DNA from 2 places in the Paenibacillus sp. NRS-1760 genome. Region 2 is predicted to be linked to the other one. Evidence: riboswitches for the same ligand, from Rfam matches in the RefSeq annotation. Region 2 holds a riboswitch; the other holds the start of a gene.
The links. Region 2 has a riboswitch for cyclic di-AMP ahead of ACIFSR_RS26680 (ubiquitin-like domain-containing protein). Riboswitches for the same ligand answer to the same signal wherever they lie in the genome.
Positions count from the first base shown of each region.

Region 1 (3,416 bases), on a different contig from region 2:
GCATGACTAGCCCAGTACTAATATTCCAGAACGGCGTATTGTCGCCTAATCCCTCAAAGCCGGAGCCATTATTCGCTGCCGATGACGTATATTCGTAAAGCACCTGGCTAATGCCGTGGAACCCTGGATTCGTTATCGCCCCGTGACCCAAATCCGTCATAAAAGCAATGGCGGTAGGCACTAATATAATGAAGGGATGAACTAGAATTGCTATCGCTATCAGTTTCATTTCTCGCGGCTCTACTTTTCGTCCCAGAAACTCTGGCGTTCGCCCGACCATCAGCCCGCATATAAACACAGCTAGTATGGCGTACATGAGCATATTGATAAGCCCTACTCCCTTGCCTCCAAAGACGACATTAAGCATCATTTCAGCAAGCGGGACCAAGCCGCCAAGCGGTGTAAGCGTGTCATGCATATTGTTGACGGTACCCGTTGTCGCAGCGGCTGTTACCGTTGTGAACAGTGCTGATTGCGCGATACCGAACCTTACTTCCTTGCCTTCCATGCTTCCTTGAGTAGCGTCGATTCCTAGTGCGCTCATTGCAGGATTGCCTGTTTTCTCCGATGTGTAAGCAAGGCTTAGAAACACTAGAAACAAACACATCATGGCGGAGAATACAACCCAGCCCTGCTTTTTGTTTTTAGCAAAAAGCCCAAATGCATAAGGCAGTGAAGCCGGCAACGCCCACATCGACAAGATTTGAATCACATTCGTTAATGGATTTGGGTTTTCAAATGGATGAGCCGAGTTCACTCCAAAAAAACCGCCGCCGTTTGTGCCCAAATGTTTGATGGATTCAAGCGAAGCTACAGGACCAATTGCAATTTGCTGCATGGCTCCCTCTAGCGTTTTAATTGTGAATGTCGGATCAAGCGTTTGCGGCACCTGAAGAGCGACAAGCACTAGCGTGATAATAAAGGAAATCGGAAGAAAAATTCTTGTGTGTGCTTTTACAAAATCCTCGAAAAAGTTGCCGATCGTCGTTCCTTTACTCGTAATCCCACGAACAAACGCGATGGCAACCGAGAAGCCCGTCGCCGCTGACGTGAACATCATCATCATGATGACCGCCATTTGGGAGAAATAAGATAAGGCACTCTCCCCGCTGTAATGCTGAAGATTCGTATTGGTAATAAAGCTGATGACTGTATTGAAAGTCAGTGTAGGCTCCATGGCTGCCATGCCATTTGGATTAAACGGCAGCGCATTTTGGAACCGCAATATCAAATAGCTGAAAGCAACTAAAATTAAATTGGTTGCAACAAAGCTGAGTGCGTATATCTTCCAGCTCATGCCCTCTCTTTTTTTGAGACCAATAAGCTTAAATATAAATCGCTCCGTCCCTCCGAATACTTTGTCTAACCGATTGTGTTCATTTGAGAACACATGATAGACGTAAGTACCAAGCGGCTTAACTAACAATACAAGAACGGCAATGACGATAAGCAATTGTAAAATATCCATCTTGTAAATCCCCCTCTATTAAAACTTCTCCGGATGAATTAACGCATAAATCAGATAAACGAAAACAAATACAGCCACTATCGCTATGACAGTCATTGGCCCTCGCCCCCTGTTTTCTCAATAACACTGGAGCACCAAGTTAAAAATCCGTAAAATAAACCGAAGCTAGCTAACAACGCCCCGAACATATAAAAATCCTGCATGTAAACCCCTCCTGCATTATTTGTTGCTTAATAGAAAACCGACTTCACCGGTATGAGAGAATACGATATGATCCGCTCCGAGCCCCTTGTAAATAGCCCTTGGATTCCATTGTTGTGTGATGACGTAAATGGACTTTGAGGTCCAAGCTCTGCAGCACTGAACAAAGCGGCAGCTAAGCGCCAAGCTGCTCTCGAATATAAATACCTCGCTAATGTTCATCGAAGGAACATTCCAGCTTTGACGATCATTCGTATTGATATACAAAACATTGCTGATGCCCTGCTTGCGAAGCTGTTTTTGTTCCTGTTTGCTATTGGTCAAAACGATAAATTTTAATTGATGAAACTGCAAAGTTCGTATAAATGATTGGCCGGCCTCGTTTAGACCAGCTACAATAATATGCTCTTCCTGCAACCGAATTCTCCTCCATATGGTAAAAAAGGCAACAAAAAAGAAGCCTTGGGATAAGAGGAACTTTTCCCGCGGCTTCTTTGCCCGCAGCAGAATAAGCCGCGGGAAGCACGATGGCTGTTGCCTCTCTCGAGTACACTTACGAGGTTAGCTGTCGGATTCGGGCCTTGAGAGTTGCCCTACGCTTGATCATTTTCAAGCGATTCACCCCATGAAGCGAAATCGTGATTACACACGAATCGTTCGTTGGTTCCCCCGTTCCTGCTGCTGCAGGACTCAGCGTTTTCTTACATTTTGTAGCAAATAAAGCTTTTTTGGGCACAAAAAACCACAGAGGTCTATGACACTCTGCGGTCGAAGTTAATCGATCACAAGCTTCATCATTCCTCTCTCGGTCCACGCTTACGAGGTTAGCTGTCGGATTCGGGCGGTGAGAGTCGCCCTACTTTGACCGGTATCCATGGCACCTGTCAAAGATTCACCCCTGCTCTGCGTTTGTTCGACTCTCACATCGAACAGGCGCATCGCGTCATTATTGGTTCCCCCGCTTCCGCTTTCACGGAAACTCAGCGATCAGTAAATCGAAACTTATTTATAAATCCTGTATCGAATATTACTCCTCGCTATAAATACTGTAAAGGCAGCCTGCTACCTAATTTAGCCAGTTTCAGCCTTGCAGAGCGATTCGCAACGCTTACATTCATTTCGATCTCTCGATATCTCACTATTTCTCAATTTTACTCTTGTTTTCAAAAATAGTGTTCATTCCCTTTCTAACGATTTTATGCGTGAATAATCAGATTTCTCTATAATCGAGAATGGAAGAGAATAAACGAGTATTTCGAAGAATAAATATCTTTTTGCTGCCATAACGAATGGATTTCTTTTAATATGGCATATGGCTGCCTTTTCACGATATACCACAGTTTTACAATATTGCATTTCGGGTTTACCATAGACGGCAAGCCAATATGGCTGAGTATTATCGGTGAATTATTCAAATCGAGGAGAGATCTCATTGATGTCTACACCAGTTGAAGTACCCTTACCAAGCTTGGATAATCATCCTGCTGCCTTGTTTGAAATTAAACGAATTCAAATGTTTGTGCTGCCGGCTTCCATGCTTGAATCGAATGGTTACCGTGTTTGCCTAAGACTCTCCACTGCTGGTGGTCATGGCTGGAGTGAGCTGTTTATTAAAAAATCCGAGAAGCCTCGCGACTGGATCAGATGGAGCAGTATGCTGCTAAGGTTCATCGGCACACTTCCTCTTGCGTCACCTTTTGTTTTTCAAACAGATCCAATGATGAAGGACGAGCGTATATATCATTTG
Region 1 covers NZ_JBITPK010000010.1:226,777-230,192, reverse strand. Annotated here, with positions in the region: gene kdpA (potassium-transporting ATPase subunit KdpA) at 1-1,468, opposite strand, end outside; gene kdpF (K(+)-transporting ATPase subunit F) at 1,487-1,564, opposite strand; gene ACIFSR_RS12070 (NAD-binding protein) at 1,688-2,086, opposite strand; cyclic di-AMP (ydaO/yuaA leader) riboswitch at 2,205-2,375, opposite strand; cyclic di-AMP (ydaO/yuaA leader) riboswitch at 2,467-2,665, opposite strand; gene ACIFSR_RS12065 (hypothetical protein) at 3,105-3,416, shown strand, end outside.
Region 1: linked by a shared signal. The riboswitch ahead of ACIFSR_RS12070 (NAD-binding protein) and the one ahead of ACIFSR_RS26680 (ubiquitin-like domain-containing protein) in region 2 are both predicted to bind cyclic di-AMP.

Region 2 (3,416 bases):
GCCACCTCTATCGCGGATGGCTTTACCGTTTCCTTGCTAAGCTCACTATGCTCTTGACTCATTCAGCTATCCCTCCAGTTCCTTTTCCATTTGACGGAAAGCTTCCGTAAACTCTGCTTTGGAAATCCGAAAGCTTGTACAGCGCTTATAGAACTGCTTGCCATTCGCATAACCAATTCCGAGCAGCTTGCCTATAACCAAGCGACGATTAGACGCATCAGGATGTACAATCAGACCTGCATCCATTAAGTCTTCCCAGCTAATTTCTCCCGCTTCATCTGCCGATTCTGTACGGAGCTCAGAGAGCGCCGCACGAATAGCTTCAGGACTCGCATTTTCGATGCCGATGTCCCCTTTGTACAAAGCCTTCTCCTGCGGCAAAAAAGCATGCTTGCATCCTGGCGCATGACGTGCAACAATTTTGCGAATGCGTTCTCCTGCATGATCAGGGTCAGTGAATATAATAACGCCGCGACGCTCATTGGCCAGCACAATCCTCTTCAATACATCCTCACCGATAGCGGAACCATTCGTCTCTATGGTATCTGCATCTACCGCCCTTTTTATTGCAACGGTATCGTCTTTGCCTTCAACGACAATGATCTCTTTGATCACCAAGATCATCCCCTTCTACATAAACTGTATTAGACCCTTAGACATGCAAAAAGAAGAGGCAGTGCCTCTCCTTATGATGGCATATTTAATTGATTATTGCGATAAGATGATGGTAACCGCACAATTAGCTTGCAGTTGGTTTATTCGGCCCCAGCACATATACGGTGATGCCTTTTTTCCTGCCGAATTTGTTCGCAATCTTTGTACTATCAAAGTATACGTCGATTTTGTTGCCTTTAACCGCACTTCCTTTATCCTCAGCGCGGCGGAAACCGATTCCTTCAATATAAACCCACCAACCGATGGGAATTACCTTCGGATCAACAGCTATCGTCCGACCCTCTTGCACCCGAGTGCCTGATGATGTAATCCCGTATTCCGGATGGCTTTCATCTTTTCCTGTTGAAGAGAGGTCTGCAGAATAAGCAGTCAACGTGACATTTTTAAGTACTTTTCTAGCCTTAAACGTTACACCGCTCTTCGTAAGCGAAGTAAAGCTCGGGCTCTTGTTCGAGAGCACAGATACTTTAGGCTCTTCCTTCTTCGTTCCGATGGCGACAACCTGATTAACCGCAGCGGTTTCAACCACCTTGCTGACCATCTTCTTCGATATAAGAATTCCATCCTCGTACTGCTTCTCGATACTCTCTACGATCAGACCTTCCTTGCCGGGTTGAACAAGCTTCTGCTTGCCCGCTTCCAGCGTTGGATCGTTCTTCTTCACAATAGAGAATGGCATTGCACGCTCTGTCTCAGCTACCTTCTTATCTACGCGAACGACGGTTACAGTCATTTCGTTGTCCAAAACGGTATGAAGCGGAGGTATTACTTTATCTTGACCACGAACTGGAATATGTAATTCCTCGATCGCTGCCTGCACTGTTCTCTCTGTCGTATATACAGTAGAGGTCTTGCCATCAGCCTTCACAATTACCGGTATCGCATGAGTCACCTCTATACGATCTCCGTCCTTTATTGCCGCATTAAGCGGTATGGACACCTCATCATGTGGTCCAATTGCGATAGCTTGTTCATCCAGTAGGCGTTGCAGGACCCATTGCTTCGTTTCCACAATGGTTTCTTGTCCGTTCACTACTACGGAGACGCTTTTGACAGCCGTTCCGTACAACAACACCAAAAACATGAAAGTCATAGCGATTGAGATAGTAGCACTCAAAAGAATCAAACGCAAGTTTTCACGCTTCCATCGCAATGCGAAAGACATGCTGGATGATCGTTTCCCATGGGTGTCCTTAACCTGGAGTATTCCCACTTCATCGGTCCTCCTTCATAGCCCCGCCGCCAAGTGTTACGCATGATACAACTGACGCGACTATAGTATATTGGCGTGCGAGCACGCAATCCAGTACTGCTATCGATCCTCCCACCCCCATCTTTTATCCCTATGTCGACAAATTCCCGATTATTCGAAAATAAAAAGAAGCCGTCGACAGAGGATCTGTTTCGTGGCTTCCCGGTTAAATGATTCACTGGGATACAGAAAAATGGATGCACGAGGTTGATCACTCTCTATAACGCTTGCGAGGTTAGCTGACGGATTCGGACAAGAGAGTCGCCCTATTCGTTACACAATGCTCATGGCAATGGCTTCGAAATTCACCCCTGAAGAATTCAAAATACGGTTTCAAAAACCGTACATGGTTCCCCCGCTCTCCGAATGGAGATTAAGCGTAAACTGGAAATCCAATACAAAATTTTATTGCTCTGAGATGAATCATACCTTCATACGAGGTCAATTGTAAAGATACGATAAAAGACGATTTAAGCGAAAAAGCAGGATAAAGCAGGAAAAAATAAGCGATTATCGCTATAAAAATTAGTTTTTACGCGATAAAGGTCTCTATTTCTCATTATTCCTCTCGTTTTTAGACAATACCAAAACATCTTCGACCGTTTTCAGTCGTAATTACGCCTATTTCTTCTACCGTTTTGCCCAATAATTCGGCTGCTGTCTCTGCAACTAAAGAGACGTAAGAGGACTCATTTCGCTTCCCTCTGAACGGGTGAGGAGTTAAATATGGAGCATCAGTTTCGATCAAAATTCGGTCGATCGGAACCTGCTTAAGCACCTCTTTTGGCACCCTTGCATTTTTGAAAGTAACGGGTCCTCCAAATGATATATAGAAGTTCATATCAAGACATTGTTTAGCCGTTTCCCAGCTGCCGGAGAAGCAATGCATGACACCGCCAACCTCTGCTGCATTCTCTTCCTGAAGAATACGAATAATGTCCTCATGAGCATCCCGATTATGAATGACAATTGGCTTGCCCACCTTACGAGCAAGACGAATTTGCTCACGAAAAACCCTTTGTTGTACCTCTTTTGGAGAAGTATCCCAGTGATAATCGAGTCCAATCTCACCAATGGCGACAACCTTCTCATGCGCGCATAGACGTTCAATCCATTCCAAATCCTCTGGAAGCATATCTATACTGTCAACTGGATGCCAACCAACTGCTGCGTATATAAAATCATATTTCTCTGCTAGCGCCATCGTTGTAGGGATCGTTTCACGGTTAAAACCAATATTGACAAGCATATGCACGCCTGCATCCTTCGCACGCTGGATGACCTCGTCGCGATCCTCATCAAATTTTTCCGAATCTAAATGGGTATGTGTATCAAAAAGTAATGTCATGTTGATGTTATGCTCCTTCAATCTAGTTTGAAAAGCTTACGAAGTGATTCCGGCAATCGATGAATATTTTGTTTGAGCGGCTCTTCTGGATAATAAAGATGATATTGTCCTTGATGCAGGCCAGTAATAGAACGAACAATG
Region 2 covers NZ_JBITPK010000019.1:64,260-67,675, forward strand. Annotated here, with positions in the region: gene rsmA (16S rRNA (adenine(1518)-N(6)/adenine(1519)-N(6))-dimethyltransferase RsmA) at 1-62, opposite strand, end outside; gene rnmV (ribonuclease M5) at 67-615, opposite strand; gene ACIFSR_RS26680 (ubiquitin-like domain-containing protein) at 740-1,888, opposite strand; cyclic di-AMP (ydaO/yuaA leader) riboswitch at 2,137-2,317, opposite strand; gene ACIFSR_RS26685 (TatD family hydrolase) at 2,502-3,275, opposite strand; gene ACIFSR_RS26690 (HD domain-containing protein) at 3,293-3,416, opposite strand, start outside.